Regions from separate parts of the Alteromonas sp. ABV2_168 genome, predicted to be linked through region 1. Evidence: riboswitches for the same ligand, from Rfam matches in the RefSeq annotation. Region 1 holds a riboswitch; the other holds the start of a gene.
The links. A riboswitch is a leader RNA that binds a small molecule or an ion and turns the genes downstream of it on or off. The one in region 1 is predicted to bind cyclic di-GMP.
Positions count from the first base shown of each region.

Region 1 (7,541 bases):
TCAGTGGTCCGGTTGCGGACTTCCAGTGCCAGCCGCTGATTTTGCCGGTACTGGTTATAACGGCTCCACAGCAAAAAAAGAAATAGTAACAGGGACACCAGGCTACCCAGCGATAACATACTTTCCAGGTTATGCTGACGCACCTGAGCCAGTTCAACAGTGCGGTTTTTCTCCTGAATCTCGAAATCCCTTGCCTGACGTTCCATCTCCACTTTGGCTTTCAGCTTCTCAAAGTAGATCGCCTGCTCCGTGTCCATCTGGTGTTCCAGTCTGGCGATGGTTTCGTCAACAGAGTTGAAAAAGGCCGGAGGCAGCACGTCCAGACGGGGGGCGATGTCATTATCGGCAGTCTGGTGAGCAATAAACCGGGCGACGGTGGTTTCCCGGCTGGGGGGGGCAGCCTGCAAATCTTCCTGTCTGACCGTACCCTGGGCACTAAGCAGCGAGGGAAATAATCCAAGCAGTGTAATCAAACTGCCTGACAGATAACTTTTCATCTTCATCCTGTTCAGAAAAAGTAAAACCGGGGAGCACAGTGACACCGTGCTCCCGTTGTTGCGTATTGGCGCGCTTTGCATTCCATGCAAACGCCTGCGCCCGGCCGCCACCTTGTGGTATGTCTGTCAGGGTGTTTTATTTGTCAGTAAAGGCCTGATGTCTTCACTGCTTTGATTTTCTATCCATATTCTGATGAGTCTGGAACGGCAGATCCCTGTTTCTGCCGACAACTTTCCAAGTTTCTCAATTGCGTCTTCAGATAATGTAAATGTAGCACGTCGCATGGGACCGCAAGGCGTAATGTTGTCTTTGTTAGCAGAGTCCGTTGCCGGATAGACCTGCCTGATAACATGGTTACCTGCTGCGTAGGCCAGTGCGTCGTCAATAAATTCATCAACGCTCACCGGCTCAACAGGTTTAGCTGACGGCGTGGATTTTTTGAGGCTGCACAGACTCATAAGATTTCCCCTCTCTCCGCGACAGAAGTTCTTCAATGATATTGCGAATTTCTGCTGATGCTTTTCCGTCCGGCTCACTTTCCATGACTGACTGTCCAGACTCTTCAGAATCGTCATACATATTGCGGCTGTATGTCACTGAGTCCAGTACCGGTACTTCAAATGAACGACAGACATCTTTTGCTTCCAGGATCCTGCTGCCCAGCGAAGGCAGAGAAGGGCACTGGGTAATTACAAAAGCAGCATTCATGTCGGGATTCACCATTTTGCAGGTTGAAAGAATATCTTCCATATGGGGAACCGTTTTCAGATCCCGCCGTTTGGGACGTAACGGAATAAGAATGTGGTCAGCCACTGCCATCGAGGAGCGCAGCGCAAGGTTATCCTGTCCGCCACAGTCAATGACTACGTAATCGTAGTGCTCGCGCAGGCTCAGTAATTCGTTGCGGATCTTGCCGTACAACTGCACGCAGTTAATCGACGGCAATTTATCATTAGCTTTGCGTTCCTGAATCCAGTCTGAAGTAGTGCGCTGCGGATCGCAGTCGACCATCAGTACACTGGCATTTTTTTCAGTTCTCAGATAAACAGCGATATTTTGTGCAAGGCAGCTTTTGCCACTGCCGCCTTTCTCGCCACCAACCAAAACGATCATCGTTCGTTCCTCAACTTTTGATCCGTCATCACGGATAAACGGTTAACGAATGTGACTGAAAAAGTGAACATGAGCCGGATTAAGGACTATGCTTGTTCGGTAACCCCGCTATCATTATCTGTAATCAGATGGCAGACCGGAGGCTTTGCGTCACGGGCTTTCGCACCGCTTTGCCTTTTTCAACAGTACATTTTCGGGTAAGCGGCGGAGATGCCATGGCTTACCGGTAATCAGGATACTAGTCAAAACAAACGGTGTGCGCCGCATGCCTCACGATATTTAAGAATAAAAAAATATACCTGTCAGACCAGGTGGCCGGTGGCGACAAACGGGCTGCAGGACTTGGAAATCCGCGGTTCGCCCGTGTAAATCATTCTAATTAAAGTTATATCTGTTAATATGCCAACACATGGTGTTATTGAAAACTATACCCGCAAATAAGGAGAAGGGAGTGGTAAAAACATCCCTGTTGAGTTTGTTTCTGCTGGCATTCAGCACAGTCAGTTTCGGGCAGAATAATGCAATGGATGAAGCGTTTGATTCATTCAGTCATCTCTATGAAGAACGTTTCGGCCAGATCAGGGCATGCATGAACCCCACATTTCAGCGTTTCAGTGTGTGTTCTCCTGCTCTTCGCAACGATGGTAATGCGCCGTATATTCTGCATCACGGTAAACCTGTCGATACAGTGGTTGTTCTGCTTCACGGATTGAGCGATTCGCCGTTTTATATGTCTGGCATTGCACGGGCGCTGCACGACAAAGGTTACAACGTTATTGTGCCTTTAAACGTAGGACACGGCCAACTGGATGCCAGCGATGAAATGAGCGACAGCAATCTGGCAGAACGCTGGGGTGCACACCTGAGTGATGTCATGGCGCTGGCACCGCAACTTGGTAAGCACGTTTATCTGGGCGGCTTTTCCACCGGCGGCGCGCTCTCTGTTCAGCATTATTTGCATCACCCTGACAACATTGACGGCCTGATGTTATTTTCCGGTGCTCTGGCACTCGACAGCGGCGTAGAGCGGTTATCCGGGATATGGGGAATTCAGTGGGTCGCCAGGTTTCTTGACGGTCACTATGAAACAAAGGGGCCGAATCCGTATAAATATCCCACCATTGCCAGTTTTTCCGGACTTGAACTGATGGAAGTGATTGATGATGTGAGAGACCTGTTTGAACAGGGGAAAACTATAGACGTACCGGTATTTGCCGCACATTCTCAGGCAGACACCACTACGCCTATTACCGGTATTGAAGATTTAATGTCGCGGGCAACCACGAAAACCAATACCTTTTTTATCATCGATGAGAGTTATAAATTATGCCATGCCGATGTGGTGGTGAATAGGAAAATGCTCAGTGATATGCATTTCGATAAATCCGGTGTGGATTTACGTGATCCCTGTGCGGCTCCCGGCGCTAATCCGCTTTTTCGCCAGATGATTATGATGCTGGGCAGCTTTATGGATGAAGCGGCACAGAAAGCCGGTTAATTGATTGACACAGTGCCCGGGATTGATTAATTTAACTCCATTATCGCTACGAACTAACATTGCAAACTGGTCAACATGATTTTTCAAACTTTGTCACAATCAGGCAAGCCACAATCTGCACTCATTATTCTACTCGCTATTCTCAGCAATTGGCGGGTTCGTTAGTACGTAAATGAACTGAAGAAAACCCGCCGCGAAGGCGGGTTTTTTGTTTTCGTCTTCGTGGTTTTAACAAAATACGGAGACGACAGCCATGACTCACCCGGTAACCCGGCAATTACATGCCATGCACGATGCAGTTAATAATAACGACTTAACTGCATTACAAACCCTGTATTGTGAAGACGCCTTTCTGGTTGATAAACCTCGGGTATCCTCACGCTCTGATCTGCAGCGTGCCCTCAGAGCTTTTAAACAACGGTATATGCCTGAACATATCGTCTCGCAGGGCGACGAGGTTGTCATTGAAGCCGGTGACACTGCGCTGGTCATAAGCAAGCTGTACCTGAATGCAACCGGCTCGGTGGACTGCAATGTGAAAAAAGCCATTTATGTATTCAGAAAAAATGCAGAAGGTAAGTGGCAATGCGCCATCGATAACTTCTTCGGCGTTGATCTGATAGATTATGTGTAGGTGGTTTTGCTTACTATCCGTTTTTTTAGTGGCCGGCTAATGGCAATTTAGTGGCCGGCTAATGGCAATGCGGCCATTGAAAATACGGATATCGCCACCATATCGGGTGAACCGCAAAGACAGACCGGCATTAAGGTTTGTCCGCTAACCGGAAGCTATATCCTTGTTGACGCAGGAAATTGAAACAGACAATAACGACAGAGGACCTTCAGTGAAACTGGTCTTCTTTTTGTTGTGGCTGTTGATTGCGTTTACCTCGGGGAACGGTGCAGAGCGGCAGGCCCATGCCCAGTCAGACAGCCTGCAAAGCTCTGAACACGCCGCACTAGCATCAGGCCGTTCAGAAGGTCTGATCACGCGATATCTGCAGCCCCAATCTCATTCCGGCGATCGTCCGGAACCGCTGCTGTTTACCGGCGCTGAACTGAAACTCGCCGGCGTTTACCGGGTGCTGCATAGTGTCGCCACCGGTTTTTCTGAGCTGGCTGCCCGGCCTGCACAGCCTGTTTTTTCGCGCCCTCCAGCCAGGGCGTCTCCTTAATCCTTCATTTTTGATATTTACGGGCCTCTGGCCCTGTTTACAATTTTTGAAGGACAATTATGAAACCATTTTCTGCACGGGGCGTGATGACCGCACTCGTGATTGTGCTCGGCCTTTTGAGCGCAATGCCCAATATTTTACCGCCGTCATGGCAACAACAATTACCCGGCTGGTATACCCAAAATCAGTTATCTTTAGGTCTTGATTTACAGGGCGGTTCCCATTTATTGCTGGCCGCTGATACACAGCCACTGTTTGATAAAGCCTTTACCGGCATGAAAGAAAGTCTCACTAAGGATTTACGGGAAGCGGGGATCCGCTATCAGGTTCTGTCTGCTTCTGACAATACCCTGCGATTATCGATATCAGGGGCCGGCGGGCAATTTCAGCAGGCCCGTGAGCTTGCCTTTGCTTACCGTACAACGGGGCAGGGCGAGCCGCAGCTCACCATTGAGCAAAACGATAACCTGCTCACAGTCAGTCTGTCAGAGTCGTTTAAGGAGAGCCTGGTCAGTGATGCGCTGGAGCGCAGCGTGGAAGTGGTACGCCGCCGTATGGATGAGACCGGATTGGTCGACCCCGGCATTTCACGGCAGGGTAACGATGGCGTGCTGGTACAGATGCCGGGCGTTACAGACCCGTCACGTATCAGGGAGTTACTTGGAACAACCGCGCAAATGGAATTTCACTGGGTAGTCACGGATAGCAGTCGTGGCAGTACCGTGATAATGCAGGATATGGACGGTCAGCAATACCGCCTGGAAAAGCGGGTTGCGATGGAAGGTGAGCACATAACTGATGCAAGGCTAGCTTTCGATCCTGACACAGGAAACCCAGTGGTGACTTTTAAGCTCGACAGTACCGGCGGCAATATTTTTGCTGCTATGACCCGCACGCATATTGGTGAGCCGCTGGCAGTCGTTCTGGATGGCAAAGTGATCACCGCACCGGTAATACGGGCAGTGATTGGCGCATCGGGCGGCCAGATTAGTGGTAATTTCACACCGGATGAAGCTAAAGATCTGGCACTGATGTTACGTGCCGGTGCGCTGCCTGTGCCCCTGACTGTGATTGAAGAGCGGACGGTTGGTCCTGATCTCGGTAGTGATGCTATTAAGATGGGTCTGAGTACAGGACTTGCCGGTGCTGCACTGGTACTGGTGTTCATGACGGCACTCTACCGGCGCTGGGGGGCGATTGCCTGTGTAAGCCTGATGATTAACATGGGGCTGCTTTTTGGCGTGCTGAGTTTATTCAGGGCCACACTTACGTTACCCGGAATCGCGGGCATCATTCTTACTCTGGGTATGGCAGTAGATGCCAATATTCTGATAAACGAACGTATCAAAGAAGAGTCTTTGAAAGGGCGTGTCGCCGGGGCGGCAATCCGCGCCGGTTTTGACAAAGCCTGGTCAACCATTCTTGATTCCAGCCTGACAACCCTGATTGCCGTGAGTCTGCTATTTATGTTTGGCAGCGGGCCGGTAAAAGGTTTTGCGATTACTATCGGAATTGGCCTGTTTACGTCCATGTTCACGGCCATTGCGGTAACCCGCCTGTTAATGTTGTTTGCTATCAGACGCCGTGAAAGAGACATACTCCATTTCCCGGGATTCCGCTGGTTGTCGCGGACAGATAAGAGGCCGCTGAACTTCCTGAAAGGCCGTGTGGCAGGCTTAATTACGTCTGCTGTATTGTCGGTGGCTTCCGTGGTGCTGTTTTTCAGCCCGGGATTACATTATGGCGTTGATTTCACCGGTGGCACACTGGTGGAAGTGAAAAGCCATAACGTGCAGGTGGAACAACTGCGCAATGCTCTGACAGACGGCAACATTGAAGGCGCCAGCATTCAGGAGTTTGGCAGAGAAGGTGATTATCTTATCCGCGTCCCTCAGGCAACAGCGGACACTCCGGTTGAACAGGCTGCATTGCAAAGTCAGCAGGTTTATCAGGTGAAATCTGCAGTAACCACACTGGATGACCAGGCAACCTTCCCCCGTGTGGACATGGTTGGTGCGAAGGTCAGCGGCGGTTTTGCTGATGCTTCTGTGCTGGCTGTGCTAATTGCCGGAGGGGGAATTCTGCTGTATTTGTGGTTGCGGTTTGAATCACATTTTGCACTGGCAGCAACGGCGACGATTGCGCTTGATCTGACAAAGACCATCGGTTTCTTTGCGCTCACCGGACTGGAATTTAACCTCACGGCAGTAGCAGCATTGCTGGCCCTCATCGGCTATTCTATCAATGATAAGGTCGTGGTGTTCGACCGCATCCGGGAAGGATTCCGGGCTACACCGGATAAACCCATTATTGAAGTACTTAACCGCAGTATCTCTGCGACCTTGTCCAGAACATTGTTCACATCAATGACTACATTTCTGGCTTTATTGCCTATGGGGCTGGCCGGCGGGGCGTCTGTCGCGAGTTTTGCGCTACCCATGCTTTTTGGCATCGTAATTGGTACCAGTTCCTCTATTTTTATAGCATCGCCTATTTTGTATTACCTTGGAAAGCGGCGTGAAAAGAAAGGGTTAAAGCAACTGCGCCCCACCGCAGAGGAGGTGAGAGAATCACTGGCGCACATACCCTGAGCGTCGCCACGAACAGAGTCTGCAACTTCAGGTAACTTGCAGACTCTTACTGAAACGGAAATAACCTGTAAAAAGGAAACCTATGTTCGCCATCGATTACCAGATCCTTATAGCGGCTGTATTGCTGTTTGTCGGTATTCTGTCCAGCAAACTGTCCCCAAGGCTGGGTTTACCTCTGCTGGTACTGTTCTTACTGGTAGGCATGCTGGCAGGAGAAGACGGACTGGGACTGGCATTCGATGATGCCAGCACAGCACATGCGCTGGGTACACTGGCGCTGGCTATGATCCTCTTCGATGGCGGGCTGCAAACTTCTTTTTCTTCTATCAAGCTGGTGTGGAAACCGGCTTCATTTCTGGCCACCTTCGGAGTAGCCATAACGGCTGGGATAACCGGTTACGCAGCAGCCTTTATTCTGGGTGTACCACCTATGGTGGGATTGCTTATCGGGGCTATCGTCGGTTCTACCGATGCTGCCGCAGTATTCTCTATTTTGCGGAACGCCGGTGTGCATATCAGTCCGCGCCTGAAAGCTACGCTGGAAATTGAAAGTGCTTCCAACGATCCCATGGCGATTTTCCTTACCGTGGGCATACTTGAGCTGCTCACCAGTCAGATGAAGCCGGGGTGGGATCTGGCGCAGCTGTTTATTCAGCAAATGGGCAT
Region 1 is NZ_JBSWYQ010000009.1:131,403-138,943, reverse strand. Features, by position in the region: gene ACXAH4_RS14370 (GGDEF domain-containing protein) at 1-497, opposite strand, end outside; gene ACXAH4_RS14365 (replication protein RepA) at 624-956, opposite strand; gene ACXAH4_RS14360 (AAA family ATPase) at 916-1,611, opposite strand; cyclic di-GMP riboswitch class I at 1,707-1,796, opposite strand; gene ACXAH4_RS14355 (alpha/beta hydrolase) at 2,063-3,109, shown strand; gene ACXAH4_RS14350 (YybH family protein) at 3,363-3,743, shown strand; gene ACXAH4_RS14345 (hypothetical protein) at 3,907-4,284, shown strand; gene secD (protein translocase subunit SecD) at 4,344-6,875, shown strand; gene ACXAH4_RS14335 (potassium/proton antiporter) at 6,958-7,541, shown strand, end outside.

Region 2 (7,541 bases), on a different contig from region 1:
GCTGCCAAACCCGCATAGGGCGGTGTAAGACAGTCCGCAAAGGTAGATAAGGACCAGGGATTATAAGTGGCCTGCTGATGAATAGCATGGGCGTCATTGATCAGGGCGTCAGAAAGTGGCTGGAGTGTGAACGACGGCATCACTTACTGACCGGCACAAATGATCTGCCACAGACGGCGCTTTTCCGCAGCGTCTGATGGCGCAGTTTTATAAGGTAATGAAAGAATATTATTTTTCAGGGACAACTCTGAACCATATTGCCAGCGAACAGACTTTGCATCGTGAAACAAAGACAACGCCTGCAAGATGTCTTGTCCGGCAGTTCCGAAGCTGCGGGGATCAATGGTTTCAACCACCGGTGATGCCGGTTTTGCTTCATTGTCCTGCACTTTTTCCGGGGCAGATGGTTTTTTATCCGGTTTATTTCCCAGCATGGAACGAAGCTGCGCAATGCGGGCCTGACCATTTGCGGCGGGTTGACCAGAAGACTGAGATGGAACGGCAGCGCCGGAAGGCGTTAGTTCAGCAGTGTGACTGTTACCGGCAGCAGATGTTGCCTGAGTCTGTGATACAGCCTGAGATTGCCATACACAGATACCCATTTCCTGAAGAACAGCAATTTGATATGGATTTAAACCGGACGTCATGAAAATGGATTTACTTTTGAGTGGAAGAAAGTAGGAACACTATAACTTACTCAGAGGAAAAGTGGCAGGGGTGGAGGGACTCGAACCCCCAACCATCGGTTTTGGAGACCGCTGTTCTACCAATTCGAACTACACCCCTAGCGCGCTGTGCATTATACGTATGCGTTAACAAAGGTAAAGCCTTTTTATGGCAAAAAAACAGCAAAACCAGTGCCTTTGCCTGGCATTCGCACAATACGCACAAAAAGCGCACAGTATGGCTGTTACTCCGGTTCACTCCCCTTCTGCCGGTTAGTGGTTTCCAGTGCTGCCTGCCAGAGGGCAGCAGTGACATTTACCACCCGGCGCTGCTGTTCACAGGCAAAGATGACCTTCTCTTCAGCGGCCCCGCTTAAAGCGGCGTAGTGTTTATACAAGCGCAAAGCGGCTTCGTCATTTAACTGATTAATCGCAGCACAGGATGCCACATCAAAATAACGATTGCCGCTGGCAGCATATTCCCAGTCAACGATAACAGGTTTAGCGCCACCGGCTCCGGTTTTCACAATGTGCGGCAAAGACAGATCGTTGTGACAAAGCACCGCCTGTTCAGCAGGCGGTTGCTGTGCATCACCGGAATCAATCACGTTTCGCAATACTTCAGCCAGGGGATGACTGCTCTCAAGATCTGCACTTTCAAAATAGCGCATCAGCCTGGACTCAAGACACAGAGGTGACGCGTCAATAGCTGTGCAGTGAATGGTGTGTAACGCAACGGCGAGCAGAATGATGCTATCTTCACTGTTTGCGTTGTTCGACGGTTCCGCATCCGAGGTCACCCAGCGTTCTGCCCACAGCGTACAGTCAGGACTCAGCCACACAGGTTCAGGCGCAATGCCCTGACGGAACAGGCTGTGCTGAAGCGTAAACTGAGCATGTTTGTTTACACCGGTAAAACTCTCACCGGCAGACCACTTAACAGCGAACTCACGCTCTCCGTCAGTGATATTGAACATGCGATTCACATCCCCGCCCTGCCGTGATTCACAGGTGGCATTACCGCTAAGCTTCAACGGCTCTGCTAACGCTTTAACGATAAGCGCGGGCGTCATGTTCCTGCATCTTCCATTGTTTCAGCCATTGTGCATAACCAAATACGGCAAATCCGACATATCCCAGAAACAGACACGCCGACAACATCAGGCCGCTTTGTGCGTAAAGATAAGCTGAAGCCAGATTGATTACTATCCAGTACAACCAGTTCTGTAAAACCTTATGGGCCACCATCACGGTAGTCACCAAACTGACCACCTGAATGCTTGCATCAAGCAGCAGATGTTCGCTGTTGAACTGCCCCTGTGCCCAGAGGGATAAGCCCCAGGCAATCAGGAGTAGTCCCGGCACCAGCATGGCATGGGTATACCATGGCCAGGAATGCACCCGGTCGTCGCCGGCAGCCTGACGATTCCACTGATAATACCCGTATCCTGCCATCACCATGTAATACAGATTCAGGATGGCCTGAAACGGCAGTGTGACCTGCCAGAAGAGCCAGGTATAAATAGCCGTGCTGATAAATGCACAAAGCCAGCACCAGCGGTTTTGCCTGGCAGCCAGCCAGACATAGGCCAGCGCCAGCACCACAGCAACCCACTCGGCCAGTGATGTCGCGGCTATCTGTTCAAAGAAATGCGGGATGAAATCAGTCATCCTGATCCTTACGTGCCTGCATCACATCGAAGTTCAGAAACTTGGCCACAAAAATGGCCTGCCCGACTTCTTCATGAGTGCGCTGCATTTCTTTCCCCAGTACCGCCATAATGTCGGCATACTCGCCGGTGACCTGTGTACTGGTAGAACAGGTCGTCACATCAAGGGTGTCGTAACTGTTCAGTCTGTCAATGAACGACTTTATGGGTGGAATGTATTCATTCACCAGAGGATACAGAGATAACTCAACCATGACCTGCATAGAAATTCCTTAAAATTGAAAACGGGCTGTGACGCCGAACTGTCTGCCGTCACCTAACTGATAATAAGGTTCAGCAAACTCATAGTAATCACGGGGATCGTTACTGAATCCACCGAAACCGCGGGTGTACCAGGTTTTATCAAACACGTTCTTCACCCACAGTGTGGTGCGCAACATGCCTTTTACCCAGGTGATATCTGTGTTGTACAACGTTGTGGCCGGTGCTGTTTCATCATGGCCATCAGAGAAGCGGTATTCGTCTTTAAAGTCCATATCCGCGCGCCATACCAGAGAATCAGTCAGCCACAACTCACTGAACAGGTTCGCTGTATATTTAGGTGCCTGAGCCTGACGCTGCTTACTGACATATTCACCGTCGGCAGTCTCGTAACCTTCAAAGGTGGCACTGAGGTAACCTGCGCTGGCCTGCACTGTCCAGGATGACGTTGCCTGCCAGGAAAGCTCCAGTTCTGCCCCTTTATTTGTGCCCACATCGGCATTCGCCGTAATATCGATAAAGGCGGCAGAACCGTCTTCACGTTCCTGAACATCAAAATCGCTGATTTGGGTATCTTCCCTTTCCATGAAGAAAACTGCTGCGCGGGCTGTCAATTCAGGAACAAACAATTTGCCTTTGTACCCTGCCTCATAGTTCCAGTTGTATTCCGCATCAAAGAAGCGGCGCTCGCGGCTAACCTGCTCATCATAGTTAATGCCGGCACCTTTGTAGCCTCTGGATACGCTGGCATACAGGTAGTCCCCTCCCATATCCCAGGTCAGTGCCAGTTTGCCGCCGGTCATGGTCGTGTCATCGTCGTACACAACCTGCGCATTATCAGCATAATCATAGGCATAATTTTCAACACGCAGCGCGGACGTCAGCAATAAAGACGGAGTCAGCTGTGTATCAAGCTGACCGTAAACCGCTGTTGTCTGCGGTTCGAAAGTACTGATAAAGTCGCCGTCAGCATAAGTATACTGACGCAGTAAATCCTGTTCACTCTGATTGATGCGGCCGCCGATAACCCAGGTCGTGGTGTCATTGAAGATTTTTTTATCTTCTGCAGAAGTAAAACGCACCTCGGCAGATTGTTGGGAAACATCCCGGTAATATGCATCAAAGGACGTATAGCCCCAGGGGTGGAAACCGGTGTAGGTCCAGTCTTCGTCGTAGCCGTAAGCGATATCATGACCGGCCATAGTCGCAATGATTTCCAGCAAACCTCCGGCAGTTTCATGATTGATATGTGCACTGACCGCTTTAGTTTCCTGCTCATCAAACCCGGGTTCATCCGACAAGGTGTGACGGTTGTTATCCAGTGAGAAAGCATCGTAACCGTTATTGATATCGTACCAGCGGAAATCCACCGCAACGGATGTTTTGTCAGTCACATCCCACAGTGTTCCCAGCCTTACTGCATTCTCATGAATCCCGTTGGTATCGTCGGCACCCAAAAAGTCATTTTCAATAAAACCGTCACTGCTGTTGTGCACAAATGCTGCACGCCAGGCCAGAGAATCAGACGCTTGTCCGCCATGGGCACCTTCAGCGCGGAAGAAAGATGTGTTTCCCACAGACAATTCAAAATGACTGTCACTCTCTTCTGAAGGGGCATTGCTGACAATCTTAACCGCACCAGCCAGGGCACCGGTTCCGAAGACTGTCGCCTGCGGTCCCCGGTAAACTTCTACCTGCTGTGTATCAAAAAGTACACCTGCTGCAGCAAGACCGGAGAAATCAAAATCGTCGACCAGGAAACTGACTGAAGGATTAATCGGTTCAGCAAACTGGCTGCGCTCACCAATCCCCCGGATCTGAATAAAACGTCCGCGGGATGCGCCGGCCGCAAAATTAACATTCGGCGCAATACTTAATACATTGTCGATATAGGTAGCCTGACGGCTGTCCAGGCGGTTGCCTGATAACACAGAAGCGCTGGCACTGAGTTGATCGAGAGTCGCTGTGCGGAAATCACCGCTGACGGTAATACGTTCGATGTCTGCTGTGTCATCAGCAAAAGCAGGCAGTGCAAGTAGTGCGAGAAGGATTGCGTTTTTTTTCATTAGGATCTCTTTAATCATCAAAAAGATCCGGCTTTACGGCAGGTATTGAGGTTTTCAGATTGCTTTTATCACCATCCCTACGCCGGTATTATCCGGATCAGGTTTAAGGGTTCCCATGGAATGGATCTCAGCCGTAAAGACGGCACCCCTTGGCCTAATGCTTATTACGGAGTCCGCAAATTAAGCGAGGGCAGTCTAACAACTTCAGTGACTTAGTCAAGTTGCCGGCAGCCCCGAAAAAGCAATAAAAAAGCCCGCGATGTGACGTGGCGGGCAATGAAGGTCAGGCGACCTTCTGATTCTGGCGTCTTGTGCGCCATCCCATAAACCCTATTCCCAGAAGGATCAGTGACATGGCGGTTGGCTCACTGACTTCTGTAATAGAGGCATTCCGGAAGCGAACCTTCATATCTCCGCAACCACTGGCTGCATCACAATCGTTAATGAATACGATGTCGGTAATAAGTCCTGACATGTAATCATCCAGAGTAATAGAGAAGGTCTCCCAGGCTGGTTCGCTGGTATAAGTAAAGTCATCCAGACCGAAATTCTGTGTGCCACCCAGAGCAAACGTGCGGCTGGCATCGTTATTCTGTTCACCGGCAGAGAAATCTGCCAGCCAGATCCCGCCAATCTCAGAGTAAGGGTTTGCATTAGTATTGTTGTTGCCCGGGGTCATACGAAATTCAAATGACAACAAAATATCTGAAGCAGAATTGTCTAAGTCCAGGCTCTGGATCCCGAAAGCATCATCCAGGTTTAGTGTGAACCAGCTGTTTTCACGCAGGTTCAGTACGCTGCCATTATTTGTCCAGGTTCCGTAGTTAGACGTGCCACTTTGTTGGTGTGCAGTCAAAGTCTGGGCAGCGAAGTCAATATCGTAGCTGCTGATAATGTTGGCGTTAGCCGTGAATGCCGCACAGAAGCCGGTTAGCAGGGCTGCAGTTTTGATGCTAAATTTCATTTATGTTCCTTGAGCAGTGTGTGCCTGAAAATAGTTAAACAACTTCACTGCAACCCGGCTGTCTTATGGCGGTATAAGACCCGTGGCTTTCCGTCCCTGCCTCACGACAGGTTTGGCGAATCTACTCTGTGGAAGTGACGTTTCCACCAATGAGTCGACGGTTGTAATGATAGGGAGAGGCCCGCAAGTAAAACAGGACACTTCTGAACGAAATCCGGTACAAATTTGTACCAACACAAAATTCACCCTTTTTCTGTCAAGGCACAGGTAATTCTTATATCCTTGACTGAAGGGATCCGGTATTAGGAGCAAACGTGCAGTATCACGGTTTTTTCTGGTCGGCAGTCATCCGCGCTTTATTGAGTCTGAGAAGGGATAACGGACTTGATAACGAATATGACACAACGATGCTCGAAAGCGTCACACAAATAGAAAATGAGAAAATGGACGATGACGGACTGGCGTCTATTCTTCACTCTCTTTGTCCTGCCAGTGAATATGAGACAATTGGCCGCTCCCTGATTGGCTATCTTGATTTCAACAAAATGAGTAATCTGGTGGTGTATCTCACGGCCAGTAAGCATATTGATGACGCACTCCATGTACTGGGGAAACACTACCACTATATTCTGGGCAACAGTGCAGCATTGACCGTAAAAACTGACGGAAATGAAACCTGTCTCCGGTTTCAGCCATCATCACATCCTGTTCTTACCGAATTCCGCTGTTATTTCCTCCTCGCTTTGTGCCGTCACCTGGCCGGCAGAAAATTCGACTTCACCACGGTCACCTTACCGCCATCAGGCGAACAACCGGTCAGCTTATTAAGGCCGGTCAGCAGCGGTGATATCAGACATGAGGGAGTCGTTGTAAGCCTGCTTTTTGATAATAAGTGGTGTACACAGGCGTCGTTTTACTATTCTCAGTCGATTAAAAAAATGCTGGCGGGAAACCTCGACACCAGCAATGATTTGCCATTAAAGCAGCAGGTTAAAGAAGCATTTCTCAAAGCCCCGAGCCCGGCAAGGATCCGTTCGGAATGGGTAGCAACGCAACTCGGTCAGACGGAGTCCGCGTTTCGTCGCCAGTTAAGGCAAGAGTCCATTTCCTTCAGCGCATTACTCAAAGAGTACATTCATGACCAGTCATGTCACCGGTTACTCAGTGGCGAAAAAACGGAAGACACCGCCGCCCGCCTTGGCTTCTCTGACCGCCGATCCTTTGAGCGCAGTTTTAAGGAACATGCCGGGATCAGTGCAGGACAGCTACGCCAGCTTGGCAACCGCCTGCGTTTTCAAAAAGGTAACGGTAATCTCATTAATGTGGTGGAGAACCTGCCTCCCCTGCCCAATTCAATTCAGTCTCTGCTGAATATGGACTGCGAAACAATGACGCTGGCAGATGTGGTCTCACTGATTGAAAAAGATCCGATTTTTCAGGCCCACGTTATGAGCAAGGCCAGCAGAGCGGTTTATGGCTCTGTACCCAAAAATCTTGAACAGGCAATCGGCCGGAATCTCGGGCTCGGCAATATCCGGAATCTTGCCGTAATTTTCGCAGCGCAGCAGTTGCTAACCTCTCAATGCCGGTTTGATAAAGTTAACCTGCTCACCGATGCGATGCTGCTGAGCCTGACTATCTTTCAGCGCCTGTTCGGTTTTAACCGCTTAAACGAGGACCAAACTGAGCAGGTCAAACAGCTTTTACTGTTTGGCACGTTATCCCTGTTTCTAATTTTTCACGACGAATGTCTGTTTTCAGACGGCGCAGTCACTCACTGGGATGAAAGCGCTTCATTTGACGTTTTCCTTAACCGTATCAATGATGAATACGGCGTTTGCCTGTATGGTGCCACATCGTTAATGTTACTGAGATGGGGTTTTAACAGTGCAGTGAATCAGCAATTGTGGAAACT
Region 2 is NZ_JBSWYQ010000010.1:210,010-217,550, forward strand. Features, by position in the region: gene rimI (ribosomal protein S18-alanine N-acetyltransferase) at 1-140, opposite strand, end outside; gene ACXAH4_RS15765 (hypothetical protein) at 144-647, opposite strand; tRNA gene ACXAH4_RS15770 (tRNA-Trp) at 710-786, opposite strand; gene ACXAH4_RS15775 (phosphotransferase) at 911-1,738, opposite strand; gene pnuC (nicotinamide riboside transporter PnuC) at 1,716-2,336, opposite strand; gene ACXAH4_RS15785 (hypothetical protein) at 2,329-2,598, opposite strand; gene ACXAH4_RS15790 (TonB-dependent receptor) at 2,608-4,662, opposite strand; TPP riboswitch at 4,720-4,822, opposite strand; gene ACXAH4_RS15795 (hypothetical protein) at 4,946-5,626, opposite strand; cyclic di-GMP riboswitch class I at 5,672-5,753, opposite strand; gene ACXAH4_RS15800 (helix-turn-helix domain-containing protein) at 5,941-7,541, shown strand, end outside.
Region 2: another riboswitch for cyclic di-GMP. It lies ahead of ACXAH4_RS15795 (hypothetical protein); the one in region 1 lies ahead of ACXAH4_RS14360 (AAA family ATPase).